Regions from separate parts of the Pseudoduganella sp. jia 9 genome, predicted to be linked through region 3. Evidence: predicted binding sites of a transcription regulator. Region 3 holds the regulator's gene; each other region holds the start of a gene.
What was found. Region 3 encodes FNR, which switches genes on or off when oxygen is low (the NO sensors DNR and NnrR bind a similar motif). Its sites were predicted from a motif close to TTGATNNNNATCAA; they were not measured.
Positions count from the first base shown of each region.

Region 1 (4,169 bases), on a different contig from region 3:
ACCGGGCCTGAAGGATGCGCAAGCCGAACAGCGCTTCCAGTTCGAACGCCACGGTTACTTCATCGCCGACCGGGTCGATTCCCAGCCGGGCAAACCCGTGTTCAACCGCATCGTCACGCTGAAAGACAGCTGGGGCACGAAATAATCCAGGCAGACCAGGCCGCCCCCGAGGCGGCCTTTTTTCAGCCATGCCGGAACACCGATAGTCACAATGCTTAAGTTCCTGTCAGTTTTCCATGACAGCAGGGATCAAGGCTGCACCCACCGCAACGGTTAACGTCCGATAGCGGCTTTGTTCTTGACGCAGCTCATACCGACTGCCTATATTTTGGCCACGAACCCAGCTTTCTCTGCGCGCCGCCGTCCATGAAACAACCTCTGTCAGGAAAACTGCACGAAGCCAAACCTTCCTGGTGGAGCGGCGTGCTGCTGTCGATGCTGGTCGGTGCGGGCTTTTATGCCTGGATGGCCAATTCGCTGGAAAGCGAGGCACTGGAGCGCTTCCGCAACCAGGCACGCAGCATCCAGTACAACATTGCCGGCGGTATCAAGGCATGTACCGACGTGCTGCGCGGCACCGCCAGCCATTTCCAGGCCAGCGAAGGCATGTCGCCGCAAAGTTTCCACCGCTATGTGCGGGGACTGGACATTCCGCACAACTTTCCATCGATCGCCAGCATCAACTTTGCCCAGTACGTGCCGGACGAGGGGCGCGCCGCATTCGAGGAACAGATGCGCGGCGCGGCGGTGCGCGAGCTGGGCTATCCGGAATTCCGCATCTCCCCGCCGGGCAAGCGGCCTTACTACACGGTGATCACGCTGCTGGAACCGATGTACGGTGCCAAGGGAAAATTCGGCTATGACCTGTCGGCCCGGCCGGCCAGCGCGCAGGCGCTGGCACGCGCGCGCGACACCGGCGAGATGTCCAGCTCCGGGGTGCCGGTGCAGCTGCCGGAAGCGCCCACGCAGTTCGGTATGCCGCTGCGCCTGCCGGTCTACCGCGCCGACATGCCGGTGGACACCGTGGAGGACCGGCGTGCCGCCTACCTGGGATCGGTGGGCATCGGCTTTTCGGTGCCGCGCCTGGTGGAAGCCGCGATGGTCGATACGCCGGTGCGCGAGATCCGCGTGCGCCTGTACAACACCAGCCTCGGCACGCCGCCGAACAGCAAGACGCCGAATGGCTACCTGCTGTTCGACAGCATCGAATCGTCCGCCGGCCGGGCGCCGCCGGACAATCATGTGCAGCTGAGCCTGCCGCTGAATTTCAACGGCCGCCTGTGGCAGGTCTATTTCGACGCGCCCCGCTCCGCGCTGTTTTCCACATTCGACGCCTACCTGCCCTGGCTTGCCGCGCTGGTCGGGTTCGTCAGCACGCTGCTGATGTACGCGCTGTTCCATGCCCAGGTATCGTCGCGCCGGCGGGCGCTGCAGATGGCGCGCGACATGACGCGGGAACTGCGCGACAGCCAGGCCAAGCTGCAACTGTCGCACCAGCGCCTGCGCCGGCTGGCTGCGCACGCCGAACAGATCAAGGAAGAAGAACGCAAGCGCATCGCGCGCGAAATCCACGACGACCTGGGACAGAACCTGCTGGCGTTGCGCATCGAGGCCGATATCCTGGCCAGCCGCACGTCGCAGCGCCATCCGCGCCTGCACGCGCGCGCCACCGCCACGCTGAAGCAGATCGACGATACGATCCGCAGCGTGCGCAACATCATCAACGACCTGCGGCCCAATGTGCTGGACCTGGGCTTGTCCGCCGCGGTCGAATGGCAGACCACGCAGTTCCGCAAGCGCTCCGGCATCGAATGCGACGTGGTGGATCCGGAAGGCACGCCCGACGTGGATGACCGCTGCGCCGTGGCACTGTTCCGCGTGCTGCAGGAATCGCTCAGCAATATCCAGCAGCACGCCCGCGCCACGCATGTGCGCGTTGAACTGCGCCAGCTCGGCGGCACCTTGCGCATGACGATCGCCGACAACGGCATCGGCTTGCACGACGGCAGCCGCAACAAGAATGGTTCGTTCGGCCTGGTCGGCATCGAAGAACGCATGAGCCTGCTCGGCGGCGATTGCTCGATCGTCAGCCGGCCGCATGGCGGCACCACCGTTACCGTTACCGTGCCGATGGCCTGGCGCGCCACGCAGCCCGCCGGCGCATTTGTCGGCCAGTGATCGCTTGCTCACTAGCATCATAGGAGTTCTCTATAGTTTGATCAAAATCAATAGGTGCCTTTACGCAAGGACAAGAATAGTCCTTGTAACCGGCAAGTGTTGATTATTCTCAACTACAAGGAGATTCCAATGACCGACCGCAACGCTATCGATACCCTGGACCTGGAACCCATCAAGGTCAAACTGATGCACGAAGAATCCGGCGAGGGATGGAGCCTGGAGCACGCCAACGCGGTGGAAAAGGAGTACCGCCGCTTCCTGTACCTGATGAAGAAATATCCCGACGAAGAAGCCGCGCCGCTGATGGACGTGGACACGTTCTGGCATTACCACATCCTCGACACGATGAAGTACGCGGCCGATTGCGAGGCCGTGTTCGGCCATTTCCTGCATCACTTCCCCTACGTGGGCCTGCGCGGCGAAGCGGACGAGGAAGCGCACCGGCAGATGGGCGAGCGCATGCGCGTACTCTACGAGGAAACGTTCGGCGAGGATTACACCAGCGCCACCACCGCCTGGTCCGCCCGCGCGCCGGAACGCCAGGCCGGCACGGCATGGTCCGCGCGTGCCCCCGCACAGATTGCCTGGTCCGCGCGCTCGCCGGCGGGCCTGGCCGCGGCAACGGCGTGGTCGGCCCGCGCACCGGCCGGCCTGGCCGCCACCACGGTCTGGTCCGCCCGCGCGCCCGCTACGCCAGCGCCAGCAATGGCGTGGTCGGCCCGCGCCACGGTCGACGGTTTCTACACGGAGCGTCCGCGCCTGGTGCCAGCCGCGGCCTGATATGGATGTTGCGGGACTGCAACGTCAGTTCCGCATTTCCCCTTGAGACCTCGCACACGATTGAAAGCGCGGCGTTGCAATCGGCAATCTGGTCCTATACTGAGCCCTGTTGATGTTTCCATGCATCAACAATCATTGGGTGGCCGCCCTGTCGCCAGTAACCGCCATTACATCAGAGAGGATTACATGATTTCTTCCGAGCACTTCAAACCGATTGCCGATCTCGATCTGGACCCCATCAAAGTCAAGCTGATGCATGAGGAATCCGGCGAAGGCTGGTCGCTGGAAAAAGCCAATGCCGTCGAGTTCGAGTACCGCCGCTTCCTGTACCTGATGAAGACGTTCCCGAACGAGCAGACCGCGCCGCTGATGGACGTGGACACGTTCTGGCACTACCACATCCTGGACACGATGAAGTATGCGGTCGATTGCGAACAGGTGTTCGGCTATTTCCTGCATCACTTCCCGTATATCGGCCTGCGCGGCGAAGACGACGTGGAAGCGCACCGCCGCGTGGGCGACCGGATGAAGGAACTGTACGAAGAAACCTTCGGCGAGCCTTACCTGCGCAATGCCGGAACCGCATACTCCGGCCGCGCCGCCACCGAAACGGCGTATTCCGGCCGCGTCGGCACCGACACCGCCTACTCCGGCCGCATCAGCGCCGACACTGCCTACTCCGGGCGCATCAGCGCCGACACGGCATACTCGGGCCGCATCGGCACCGATACCGCCTATTCCGGCCGCATCGCCTACTCGGGCCGGGTCAGCGAACCCACCGTGGCCGCGAAAACGGCATATTCGGGCCGGATCAGCGACGCGAACGTGAACCCGAAAACCGCGTATTCCGGCCGCGTCGGCACCGAAACCGCCTACTCGGGCCGGGCCGCCACGGCGTACTCGGGCCGTATCGAGGCAGCACCGTCGCAGGAAGCGTTTTATACGGAACGCCCGCGCCTGGCCTGATCGCGCCTGAGCCGATTTGCCAATGATAAAAGGCCGCCCCCGCGAACGGGGCCGGCCTTTTTTGCACCTCGGTGCGTCATCGTCAGTGCGTCATCAACTCGCGCAGTTCGCGGATCGAGTAATCGCTGACTTCGTGCATGCGGATCAGGATCGTGGCGCCGATCGGCAGCGTGTTGTGGCGGATCTTGCTGATGACCGGAGGCGCCACTTCGAGCGCGCGGGACAGCGCCGCGTCGTTCTTCAGT
Region 1 is NZ_JBUPWE010000006.1:17,351-21,519, reverse strand. It holds gene ACY34H_RS08180 (glutamine--tRNA ligase/YqeY domain fusion protein) at 1-145, shown strand, start outside; gene ACY34H_RS08175 (CHASE domain-containing protein) at 367-2,178, shown strand; gene ACY34H_RS08170 (glycine-rich domain-containing protein) at 2,308-2,958, shown strand; gene ACY34H_RS08165 (glycine-rich domain-containing protein) at 3,145-3,924, shown strand; gene ACY34H_RS08160 (hypothetical protein) at 4,007-4,169, opposite strand, start outside.
Region 1: ACY34H_RS08170 (glycine-rich domain-containing protein) is a predicted target of FNR. The motif match lies at 2,216-2,229, and genes of this name have one in related genera.

Region 2 (4,169 bases), on a different contig from region 3:
GCGCCGCGGATGGTGCGCAGTGTCTGGTTCAGGTTGGCGATGCTCTGGTCCAGCACCCGGGCCGTTTCGGCGATTTCGTCGCGGCCGTCATTCGGCTTCGCCGACGTCAGCCGGCCCGCGGCCAGGCTGCGCACCACGTCGGCGATCGAGCGGATATCGCGCAGCAGCGCCGCACGCACCAGCATCGAGACCAGCAATGACAGCGCTACCGACAGTACGCACAAGCCCGCCATGGCGATGCCCAGCTGGCGGAACTCGGCCTTGGCCTCGGCGTGTGCCGCGGCCGACAGCGCCTGCTCCCGCGCCGAAAGCCGCTGCAGGTCCTGCTCGAGCAGCACGAACTGGCGCTCCGCCTTCTGCATCGAATTGGTGGCGATCGACTGGTCCATCTGCGCCATCTCGATGGTTTCCAGCACGCCCTTGCGGTAGGCGATCAGCGCCTGGCTGGACGTGTCGACCAGCTTGCGCTCTTCCTGGTCCGACACCCGCGCCAGCTGCACCAGTTGCTGTTCGATGCTGCGGTGGCGGGTATGGATCCGGTTGGTGAGCTCGTCCAGCCGGGTCTTCGCGAAGCTGCCGTTGACCCACGCCAGCAATTGATAAATGTTGGCATGGGCGAACCTCGCTTCGCCCGCGATGTCGGCCGTGGCCTTCAGCCGCGCCGCGTGCACCTGCACCAGGTTTTCCAGCGATGCGTTCTGACGCACCATGCCGACCCAGGCGCAAGCCGTGATGGCGACCAGCAAGACCAGCACGACGCTGGGTGCCAGCAACAGTTTGGGACCGATTCGTAATTTGTTCAGCATGACTGCTCCCGCCAGGGATGATGGATGAGTGAATTGTCGAGCGACGCGTGGCGATGCGTGACGGGGGTTATTTCCTGTAGATGCCGGCTTCCAGCACCACGTCGCCAACGCGCAGGATGTACGTGGTCTTCGGTTCGATCTTGCCGCTGACCGGGTTCTTGTACATATAGTCGACCCAGCCCTTGCCCTGCTTTGCGGCCAGCTCGATGATCTCGCGGCGGTACACCTTGCCGCTGGCATCCGGCACGTCGGTCAGGTTCTTGCCCACGATCGACGGGTTGATCGGGTGCGCGATCACGATGCCGGTGTTGATGTCGCGCATGTCCACGTACAGCTCGCCCTGCACGAATTCCGGATCCTTGACGGCCAGCTTCTTCATCAGTGCTTCCTTGCCGTTTGCCTTCATGAACGCGGCGCCGCGCTCGGCCATGGCGATCGCATCCTTTTCGGTGGGCTGGGCCGGCTGGGCGGCCAATGCGGCGGCGCCGATACTGGCAATGGCAAGGCAGGCCATGCTGCGGATCAGTACTTGTTTCATGAGGAGCTCCCGTGGTTGGTTAAGGTCAAATCATTGTGCTCCGGTGCTGCCGGTGGGAAATTGCGCTAGCGCAAGGTGTAAAGAAGACCGACGCAAAATTTCCACGTGGGTATTGATGTTTGGCAACACGCTGCCGTGGCAGGTGCCTACGATGAGCATTCCTTTTTCAGGAGCAAACTAAAATGACCGTCGACTTCGCCCCGCAGAAATTCAAGCCGTACACCTGCCAGAGCATTCGCCAGGCCCGCCAGTGGCAATGGCTGCCGCCGGACCAGCAGGAAGCCGTGCAGGTGATATCGCACGTGTTGCCTTTCCGCACCAACGAATACGTGCTGGAGAACCTGATCGACTGGCGCAACGTGCCGGACGATCCCATTTACCGCCTGGTGTTCCCGCACCGCGACATGCTGCCGGTGGATGAGTACCGCCAGTTGCGCGACCTGGTAATGGTGAAGCAGGACGATGCGGCGATCGCCGCGATGGTGCACAAGATCCGCATGCGCATGAATCCGCACCCGGCCGGCCAGATGACGCACAACGTGCCGCGCGTGAACGATCACGTGCTGAAAGGCCTGCAGCACAAGTACAAGGAAACGGTGCTGTTCTTCCCCAGCGCCGGCCAGACCTGCCACGCCTACTGCACGTTCTGCTTCCGCTGGCCGCAGTTCGTCGGCATGGACGACATGAAATTCGATGCGAGGGAAACCACGGAACTGGTTTCCTACCTGAAGACCCATCCGGAAGTGACGGACGTGCTGATCACCGGCGGCGACCCGATGATCATGAATACCCGTTCGCTGGCCGAGTTCATCGAACCCCTGCTGGGGCCGGAACTGGCGCATATCCAGAACATCCGCATCGGCACCAAGTCCGTGGCGTATTGGCCGCAGCGCTTCGTCACCGACAAGGATGCCGACGACCTGCTGCGCCTGTTCGAGAAGGTGGTGGCAAGCGGCAAGAACCTGGCGATCATGGGCCACTACAACCACGCCGTCGAACTGCGCCAGGACATCGCGCAGAAGGCCGTCAAGCGCATCGTCGGCACCGGCGCCACGCTGCGCATGCAGGGCCCGCTGATCCGCCACATCAACGAAGATCCGCACAGCTGGGCCGAACTGTGGAGCACCGGCGTGCGCCTGGGCGCGATCCCGTACTACATGTTCGTCGAGCGCGACACCGGCCCGAGCGAGTACTTCCAGCTGCCGCTGGCGCGCGCGCACGAAATCTTCCAGCAGGCTTACCAGATGGTGTCCGGCCTGGCGCGCACGGTGCGCGGCCCGTCGATGAGCGCCTTCCCCGGTAAGGTCGCGATCGATGGCGTGGTCACGATCAATGGCGAGAAGCTGTTCGCGCTGCAGTTCCTGCAGGCCCGCAACCCGGATTGGGTGAGGAAGCCGTTCTTCGCGAAATACGACGAGAACGCGACCTGGCTCGACCACCTGAAGCCCGCCTTCGGCAAGGAGAAATTCTTCTTCGAGACCGACGACGCGCCAGCGTTGCACCTGCCGCAGCAGCGCAAGGTCATTCCGATCACCAGCGCGCGCTCGTGCACATCGCAGGGCAACGCCGCCTGAGCATGGATGCATCGGCATCGGCATCGGCATCCGCATCCGCACCGGCGCCCGCACCGGCATCGGTACCGGCAACGGCAGCAGCGGCCGTACCGGCACCGGCATCGCTGGCCGGCTTCGTCTCCGGCGGGCGCAGGGCACGGCCGGGCCAGCTCTCCGGCCCGGCCTTGCTGTGCCTCGTGCTGCTGCCCTATGCGCTGGGGCATTACCTGTCTTGCCTGCTGCGCACCGTAAACGCGGTGCTGGCGCCGCAACTGGTGGATGCGGCGGCGCTGACGCCGGGCGACCTGGGGCTGCTCACCAGTGCCTACTTCCTGGCATTCGCGCTGGCCCAGCTGCCGGTCGGCATCGCGCTGGACCGATTCGGCCCGCGCGCGGTACAGGTGCCGATGCTGCTGCTGGCGGCAGCGGGCACGTTCGCTTTCGCGTTCGGCACCGGCTTCGTGCAGTTGCTCGTTGCGCGCACGGTGATGGGCCTCGGCCTGGCCGGCTGCTTCATGGCGGCCGTGAAGGCGATCTCCACGTGGGTGCCGCCGGCCAGGATGCCGTCGGTGCAGGGCTGCCTGATCGCCGCGGGCGGCCTGGGCGCGGCATCGTCCGCGCTGCCGGTTGGCCTTTTCCTGCAACACGCCGACTGGCGCGTGCTGTTCGTGCTGCTGGCGCTGTGCTGCGTGGCGGTGGCGCTGCTGATCCTGCTGGTGGCGCCCACGCAGGCGGCCGCGCCAAGGCAGCCGTTCGGCGTGGCGGTCATCGCCGAGGTGTTGCGCCACCCGGCGTTCCGCGAAACGGCGTCACTGGTGCTGGTGCCGCACGCGGTGTTCTTCGGCATCCAGGGACTGTGGATCGGGCGCTGGCTGGCGGATGTGGGGCACTACTCCGAACAGGACGTGGCATGGCTGCTGTCGATCGGCATGGGCGCCGTGATCGCCGGCGCGCTCGCCGTCGGCATGGTGGTCGAATGGGCCGGCCGGCGCGGCGCCGAACCGATCACCGTGGCCGGCGTGGGCGTGGCGCTGTTCGTCGCCGTGCAGTGCGGCTTCGTGCTGGGCTGGCAGCCCGCTGGCTTCCCTGGATTTGCGACGTTGTCCGTGCTGTTCGCGCTGGTGGGCACGATCACCGGCATCGAATACACGATCGTGGCGCAGGCCATGCCGCCATCGCTCACGGGACGCGCATCCACGTGCCTGAACCTGCTGATCTTCCTGGGCGCGTTCGCCGTGCAGGCGGGCTTCGGCATGATCGTCGGCCTGTGGC
Region 2 is NZ_JBUPWE010000005.1:116,847-121,015, reverse strand. It holds gene ACY34H_RS06965 (methyl-accepting chemotaxis protein) at 1-806, opposite strand, end outside; gene ACY34H_RS06960 (cache domain-containing protein) at 874-1,344, opposite strand; gene ACY34H_RS06955 (KamA family radical SAM protein) at 1,527-2,918, shown strand; gene ACY34H_RS06950 (MFS transporter) at 2,921-4,169, shown strand, end outside.
Region 2: ACY34H_RS06955 (KamA family radical SAM protein) is a predicted target of FNR. The motif match lies at 1,360-1,373, and genes of this name have one in related genera.

Region 3 (4,169 bases):
CGTTCGGCGACTTCCTCGGCGAAGGCAAGGTGCACGTGCTGTCGGCCTACGTGTGGGGCCTGTCCAACGAAGCGAAATGACACGAAACGAGACAGGCATGAACGCCCCCGTGCCCGAACAGGTGATCCGGATGTACGAGAAGCGCCAGCCGATTCATCCGCGCGAGACGGATGGCCGCTACGCGCGCCTGCGCTGGCTGTGCCTGTGGCTGACGCAGCTGGCGTTCTACGGCACGCCATGGCTGGCGTGGAACGACCGCCAGGCCGTGCTGTTCGACCTGGGCACACGCAAGTTCTACCTGTTTGGCCTGGTGCTGTGGCCGCAGGATTTCATCTACCTGGCCGCGCTGCTGATCATCTGCGCCTGGGGGCTGTTCCTGGTGACGGCGGTGGCCGGCCGCGTGTGGTGCGGCTTCGCCTGCCCGCAAACGGTGTACACCTCGATCTTCCTGTGGATCGAGCGCAGGATCGAAGGCTCGCGCGCGGCGCGCATCGCGCTCGACCGGCAAGGCCCTTCGGCGCGCAAGTTCGCCAGGCGCGTCGCCAAGCATCTGGCATGGGGCGCCGTCGCGCTGTGGACCGGCTTTACCTTTGTCGGCTACTTCACGCCGGTGCGCGAGCTGGGCACCGGCATCGCCACGCTGGCATTGGGGCCATGGGAATGGTTCTGGGTGCTGTTCTACAGCTTCGCCACCTACGGCAACGCCGGCTGGCTGCGCGAGCAGGTCTGCAAGTACATGTGCCCGTACGCCCGCTTCCAGAGCTCGATGTTCGACCGCGATACGCTGATCATCACCTACGACACGGGGCGCGGCGAACCGCGCGGCAAGAAGGCCACGGGCGGTGCCTGCATCGACTGCACGCTGTGCGTGCAGGTATGCCCGGCCGGCATCGATATCCGCAACGGCCTGCAATACGAATGCATCGGCTGCGCCGCCTGCGTGGATGCCTGCAACGATGTGATGGACAAGGTCGGCCAGCCGCGCGGCCTGGTGCGCTACAGCACGGACCGGGCGATGGCCACGAACATGACGGCGGCGCAGATCCGGCGGCGTGCGCTGCGTCCGCGCGTGCTGGCCTACTGCGCCGCGCTGCTGGCGGTCACGCTGGCGGTCGGCCATGCGCTGGCTACCCGCACGCCGCTGAAAATGGACGTGATCCGCGACCGCGGCTCGATGGGCCGCGAAGTGGATGGCGGCGCCATCGAGAACGTGTACCGGCTGCAGATCATGAATACGTCGGAGCGGCCGCACCGCTACCGGATCGCCGCCACCGGCCTGCCCGGCCTGGCGCTGGCGTCGGAAGATGTCGTCGCGCTGGCCGGCACCGAAACGCGTGCCGTGCCGGTGCGGGTACGGGCCCCGCACGGCGCCGGCAAGACCGGCTCCAACGGGATCGCCTTCACGCTGACGGCGCTCGACGATGCCAGCCTCGCCGTCGAGGAAGCCGCGGTCTTCATCATCCCGCGCTGAAAAGGAGTCCACGATGCACACGATTTCCGCCACACCCTGGTACCGCGAGCGCTGGCCATGGCTGCTGATGGCCGGCCCGGCCGCCGTGCTGGCAGCCGGCGCCTATACCGGCTGGCTGGCCTTCGCGCAGCAGGATGCGCTGGTGGTGGGCGATTACTACAAGCGCGGCAAGGCGATCAACCAGGACTTGCGGCGCGACCGCAGCGCCGCCGCGCTGGGCGCCGCCATCGCGCTGCGCTACGACGCCGCACATGGCGTACTGCATGGCCGCCTGTCCATGCGCGAACCGGTGCGCAGCGGCCCGCTGCAACTGCACCTGGCGCATGCCACGCAGCCGGAGAAGGACCTGCGCCTGCTGGTGCGCCCCGACGCGGCCGGCCGCTTCGCCGTGCCGCTGCCGCTGCTCGAACGCAGCCGCTGGACCGTGCTGGTGGAAGATGAACGGCGCACCTGGCGCCTGGAAGGCCAATGGCACTGGCCGGCGGCGCGGCAGGTGACGCTGGCGGCCCTATAGCACTAGTGGGTCACTACGCGCAGGTCTCGGTGCCGGCCGTGATCGCCTTGAGCCGCGGCAGGTCGAGCACCTCGACTTCCCGGTTCGACACCTTCAGCAGCCCCTGCTTCTTGAACTTGTTCAGCAGCCGGCTGATGCTCTCGATCGTCAGGCCCAGGTAGTTGCCGATGTCCTCGCGCGACATGCGCAGCTGGAACGCGGTGCTGGAATAACCGCGCACCTCGTAGCGCGAAGCCAGGTTGACGAGAAATGCGGCGAAGCGCTGCGTGGCCTGCATATTCCCCAGCAGCAGCATCACGCTCTGCTCGCGCGTGATCTCCTGGCTCATCATGCGATGGAAGTGGCGCAGCAGGGTGGGCATGTCCACCAGCAGCCGTTCCAGGCTGGCGAACGGGATCTCGCATACTTCGCTGTCCTCCAGCGCCAGCGCGCTGCAATAGTGCCGGTCGGTGCTGATCGCGTCCATGCCCAGCAATTCACCGCCCATCTGGAAGCCCGTCACCTGTTCCTCGCCGTTGGCGTTGATCTGGTAAGTCTTGAAATGGCCAAGCCGGATCGCGTACAGGTTCGTGAACTGCTCGCCGATACGGAACAGGTTCTCGCCCTTCTGCACCTTGCGGCGGCGGCCGATGATCTTGTCCAGCTTGTCCATGTCGCCCATGTCCAGCCCCATCGGCAGGCACAGCTGGTGCATGCTGCAGGTCGAGCAGCGCGCCTTCAGGATTTCAATCGTGGCGCCGGGCAGGGTCAGCGAGGGAAGCTCATGCATCTTTGTCATGGTCGGTTACGGTTGACCCACAGTGTACTTGATCCGGCGGGCGCGCCAGGCTCGCCGCAACTTGCAGCTTGCGTGCCCTTCCGCACAGTACGCCAGAGGCGAAGCGGCGCATAGTGAACCGATAACAACGCGGCGGGGGGAGACCATGCGACCGCTCGGTATCAAGGCGAAAGTCGCACTGGCGACGACAGTCACATCCATCGTGATGATCGCGCTCGTGACCGTGCTGCAGGCCCAGCGCATGCAGGAGGGTGTCTCGCGCGTGCTGTTTGCCCAGCAGGATGCGCTGATCGCGCGCACCGCGCTCGAGGTGGATGAAAAGATGACGCTGCTGCGCGACATCGTCGCCGAATCGGCACGCTGGCAGCCCAGCGACATCTGTGCCGACCCGCCGGCGCTGCGCGCGCACTACGACTACAGCGCCGTCCTGCGCCTGTTCGACGATATCATCGTCGTCAGCCCGGCCGGCGTCATCGTGGCCGACGTACCCGCGCTGCCGGGCCGCCCCGGCGTCAGCGTGACGGACCGCGCCTACTTCCAGCGCGTGCTGGTGGAAAAGTCTCCCCTGATCGCCGAGCCGGTGATCGGCAAGGCGAACCGGCAACCCGTGGTGCAGATGGTCGCCCCGGTGCTGAGCGAGGACGGCGACGTGGCCTGCGTGCTGATTGGCGTGTTACGGCTCTACAAGAACAACCTGCTGGGACACCTGCGCACGGCCAAGGTGGGCCGCACCGGCTACTATTTCATCGTCACCGGCTACGAGCCGTCGGTGTATGTCGTGCACCCGGATCCAACCCGGCTGCTGAAACCACGCAACCCGGAAGGCTACGCCGCCACCATGCTGGCGATCCGCGAAGGGTTCGAAGGCACCACGATCAGCACCGACGGCCGCGGCGTGCGCGCGCTGCTCAGCTACAAGCGCCTGAAGACGGTACCGTGGATCCTGATTGCCAACCTGCCGGCCGAGGAAGCCTTCGAACCGTTCGAAGACCTGCTGGCGCGGCTCGCCCTGTGGGGCACGCTGGCCTCGCTCGTCACCGCAGCCGTCATCACATGGACCATGCTGCGCCTGATGTCGCCGCTGATGCGGCTGCGCGATGCGATCGGCGCGCTGCGCGGCGCGCCGCAGCAGTTCGCCCCGCTGCCGGTCACGTCGCGCGACGAGATCGGCGAACTGACCGGCGCCTTCAATGAACTGATGCGGGAACGTTCGGCGGCCGATGCGCATGCCGGCGACCTGATGGACGAGCTGGAGACCCGCGCCGCCGAGCTGGAACGGGCGCGCGACCGCGCCGAAGCAGCCAACCGGGCAAAGAGCGATTTCGTGGCCAACATGAGCCATGAAATCCGCACACCGATGAATGCCGTGCTGGGCATGGCGCAACTGCTGCAGAACACCGACCTGT
Region 3 is NZ_JBUPWE010000001.1:17,030-21,198, forward strand. It holds gene ccoP (cytochrome-c oxidase, cbb3-type subunit III) at 1-80, shown strand, start outside; gene ccoG (cytochrome c oxidase accessory protein CcoG) at 98-1,471, shown strand; gene ACY34H_RS00090 (FixH family protein) at 1,485-1,985, shown strand; gene fnr (fumarate/nitrate reduction transcriptional regulator Fnr) at 1,999-2,754, opposite strand; gene ACY34H_RS00100 (response regulator) at 2,909-4,169, shown strand, end outside.

Region 4 (4,169 bases), on a different contig from region 3:
CCCGCCTGCCAGTCGATCCCCGGCCGGCCATGCCAGTAGCCGTCGCAGGCCGGCCCCGGCAGCAGCGGCAGCAGGGCGTGCGCTGCCGCATCCGGCCTGGACCGGCCATGGCGCAGGTCGTCGAACAGCGCCAGCACCTCCATCGTGTGGCGCGATTGCGGACTGATGCGCAGCACGTCGGCACCGGCCGCGTCCAGCGCGTCGAACTCGGCAGCCAGGTTGCATACCGAAGCGGACTGCGTCTGGATGCCGTTCAGCACCAGGAACGGCTCGCCGTCGCGCGTGGTCATGGCCAGGCCGTCCGGGTGCTCGAGGCAGCTGAAGCGGCAATCGTCCTTCGGCAGGTTACGGTGACGCGCCGTGAAGCAGCGCGCCGAAAACGCCAGCGGCATGCGGCCCAGCGCGAACACTTCCGTTTCCATGCCGGCCGGACGCGCGCGGTGCAGTTCCACCAGGCCGGCGTGACCCATCTCCAGCGGCATCACCCAGCGCCGCGCGCCCAGCCCGTGCATCAGCAGCAGCGTGGCGGCGTTGTAGATGTTCAGGTGCGGGCCCGCGACGAAGGGCCGGCCGTGCAGCAGGCCTACCGCGCCCATGTCGTTGGCTTCGACATCGAAGCCATCCTGCCCGGCCAGCCGGCGCAGCGCCGCCAGGTCGGCAGCGGATTCGATCAGCGCCATGCTCGACAACACCACTTCCTTGCCGGCCTCGCGCAATTGCGCGGCCACCTGCAGCCAGTCCGCCGCGCGCAGTTCGTGCCGCCGCGAACAGACTGCTTTACCCAGGTAGACGATGTCTGCCGGGCCGGCGGCCATGTCCCTGTAAAAATCCATCACGGTGGCGCGCGGCCAGTAGTACAGCAGCGGTCCCAGTGCGAGTTTCATCATCGGTTTCCCCTTATTTCCAGGCGCGGTGGTACGCGCGCAGCGTGTGCTGCCGGCCCTCGGCCACGGCGTCCAGTTGTGCCATCCAGGCCGGCTTTGCCGAGAAGCGGCCCGCGCACGCACTGTCGATCGCCTCGCGCCACACCCGCGTCACCTGCGCCACGTAGGCGGGGCTGCGCTGGCGGCCTTCGATCTTCACCGCCGCGACGCCGATCGCCAGCAGCTTCGGCAACAGCTCCAGCGTGTTCAGGCTGGCCGGTTCCTCGATCGCGTAGTAGGTCTCGCCGGCCACCTCGAAGCGTCCCTTGCACAGCGTGGGATAGCTGGCGTGCTCGCCGGCGTCGTAGCGGTCGATCAGCACGCCGTTCAGGCGCGCCTCCAGGCCATTTGGCAGTTGCTGCCAGCGCACCGCGCCGGCCGGGGAACACACGCCATGCGTGTTCGGCGACTCGCCGGTGGCGTACGAGGACAGCGCGCAGCGCCCTTCCACCATCACGCACAGGCTGCCGAAACCGAATACTTCGATTTCCACGTCGGTGCCGAGCACCACCTGCTCGACCTGGGCCAGCGACAGCACGCGCGGCAGCACCACACGGGCGATGCCGAATTCGCGGCGGTAGAAATCGATCGCCGCGGCATTGGTCGCCGAACCCTGCACGGAAAGGTGCAGGCGCAGGCCAGGATGACATTCGGCCGCGTACCGCATCAGGCCGGGGTCGGCAAGGATCACGGCGTCGACGCCGGCCGCGGCGGCGCGGTCGACCGCACCGCGCCACAGTGTTTCGCCGCCCGGTTGCGGATAGGTGTTCAGCGCGAGCAGCACCTTGCGGTGGCGGTCATGCGCATAGGCGATGCCGGCCGCGATCGATTTCGCGTCGAAATTGAGTCCGGCGAAATTGCGTGCATTGGTGGCGTCGCGAAAACCGAGGTACACGCAGTCGGCACCATTGTCCACCGCGCTTTTCAGCGCCGGCAGGCTGCCTGCCGGGCATACCAGTTCGAAAGGTCTTGCCAGTTGTGTCATCTAGTTGCTATCGAAAGTTTGCGTGGCGGAACTGTACCGCCGCGTGAAAGATTGATTCCTTAACCCGAATCAAGGAAATGACCGATACCTCGATGTGACAATGAAGACAGATCAAAACAGAGAAGAGAGAAGCATCATGCATACCCATCACCACCAGGCTGCCGACGATCCGCTGCAGTGGCCGGCGACGCTGCTCGATGTCGGCGGGCTCGAAGCACCGGACCCGATGATCCGCATCCTCGACGCGCTGGCCACGCTGTCGGAACAGGGCTGCCTGCACGTACTGATCGACCGCGAACCGCACCCGCTGTACGGCATCCTGGAACGCCATGCATTCCGCCACCGCTGCGCGCCGACCGGGGATGGCCGCTACGAACTGCTGGTCTGGCAACTGCCGCTGCCGAATGTCGCCTAGCCCCTCATGCAACGCGTCCTGTCCTTCGACCACCTTCCGCCGCTCGCCCTGCCGATGCGGTTTTTCCTGACCGTTCCGCTGTTTGCCGCGCTGGCGGCCGGGCTGCTGCTGTGGCATGGCGAGGCGGCGCTCGTCACGCGCTGGTCGCCGCTGACGCTGGCGCTGACGCACCTGCTGACCCTGGGCTGCCTGTCGATGGCGATGATCGGCGCACTGCTGCAGATCCTGCCCGTGATGGCCGGCATCGCCGTGCCGGGCGGCGTACGCACCGGGCGCACGATGCATTACGCACTGTGCACGGGCACGCTCATGCTGGCTGCCGCCTTCATTCTTGGCCAGCCGCTGCTGTTCGCGGGCGCACTGGCATGCCTTGGCGTGGCCTTCCTGCTGCTGCTGGGATGCTGCACGGTCGGCCTGTGGCAGCAGTTTCCCGGCCGCGCCGATGCGTCGCTGGCGGCAATCCGGCTGGCACTGGGTTCGCTTGCCGTCACGGTGATCCTGGGACTGCTGATGGCTGCCGCGCGGGCCTGGCCCGGCGCGCCGCCGATGCCGCCGCTGGCGGACCTGCACGCCGCGTGGGGCCTGCTGGGCTGGGTCGGGCTGCTGGTCATCGGCGTGGCCTTCCAGGTCGTGCCGATGTTCCTGGTGACCGAGCCGTATCCGCGCTGGATCACGGGCGGCTACAGCACGGCGCTGTTCCTGTTGCTGGTGGCGTCATCGCTGCCGGCCGGCATTGCCGGGGCGTTCCGCGACCTTGCCCTGTTGCTGCTGGGTGCAGGCCATGCGGCGTTCGCACTCGTCACGCTGCGCCTGCTGGCACGCCGCAAGCGGCCGCGCGCCGACGCCGCCACGCTGTTCTGGCGCACCGCGATGGTGGCGCTGCCGTGCGCGCTCGCACTGGCCCTGTTCCCGGACCATCCGGCGCGCGATGTCGCACGCGGCGCACTGCTGGTCGTCGGCTTCGCGCTGTCGACGATCAACGGCATGACCTACAAGATCGTGCCGTTCCTCTGCTGGTATCACTTGCGCCATGTCCGTGCTGCCGGCCCGGCTGGTGCGGCACCGGTCGGCATCCCGGCAATACACCGCATCATTCCCGACGCGGCGGCGCGCGGCCAGTACCTGCTGCACGCCGCCGCGCTGGCACTGCTGGTGGCGGCCTGCATCTGGCCCGCCGTGCTGGCGCGGCCGGCCGGGGCGCTGCTGTGTGTGTCATGCCTGGCCTGGTTCGCCAACCTGGCTGCCGGCCTGCGCGCCGGCATGCGCGCCGGCATGCGTACTGGCCTGCATACTGGCCTCGCCACGCCCGCCATGCCGCACGCCGCCGGGGCGGTATCCGGAGCCGGCCGATGAAAACGCTGCGCTGGCGGAAACCCGCCTTCGAGCCGCTGCCCGGCGGCCGAATCGCGGTCTTCGTCAGCCCGGACGGCCACCGTTTCCACCGCCTGTGCGACGACGCACCGTCACCGCTGCGGCAGACGGCACCGGCGATTCGCCGCGACCCGATGGTGGCGGCCCTGTTCGGGCCGGCGGACAAGCGCCGCTGAAGGAGACGCGGGGGCAAAATGGTTGCCTTACGTGAACTGGCGCACGGTACGGCCGCGACCGGCGCATTACGATGAAAACCATCAGATCACGCCACGCAACAAGTCACTACCGAAGGAGAAACAAGATGTACAAGGTCCGCCGCGCTTACTCCCGCACCGATATCGAAACCGAACTGATCATCAACCGTGCACTGCTCCTGCAACAGTCGACCGGACTGAAGGATGCGCACTTGTTTCTCACACGCAAGCGCATCAAGCCTGCAGTGATCAAGCGCGTGCTGGCCATGCCGGGCGAACGA
Region 4 is NZ_JBUPWE010000002.1:155,055-159,223, forward strand. It holds gene ACY34H_RS02445 (U32 family peptidase) at 1-884, opposite strand, end outside; gene ubiU (ubiquinone anaerobic biosynthesis protein UbiU) at 898-1,908, opposite strand; gene ACY34H_RS02455 (DUF2249 domain-containing protein) at 2,045-2,323, shown strand; gene ACY34H_RS02460 (permease) at 2,330-3,676, shown strand; gene ACY34H_RS02465 (hypothetical protein) at 3,673-3,870, shown strand; gene ACY34H_RS02470 (hypothetical protein) at 3,996-4,169, shown strand, end outside.
Region 4: ubiU (ubiquinone anaerobic biosynthesis protein UbiU) is a predicted target of FNR. The motif match lies at 1,968-1,981, and genes of this name have one in related genera.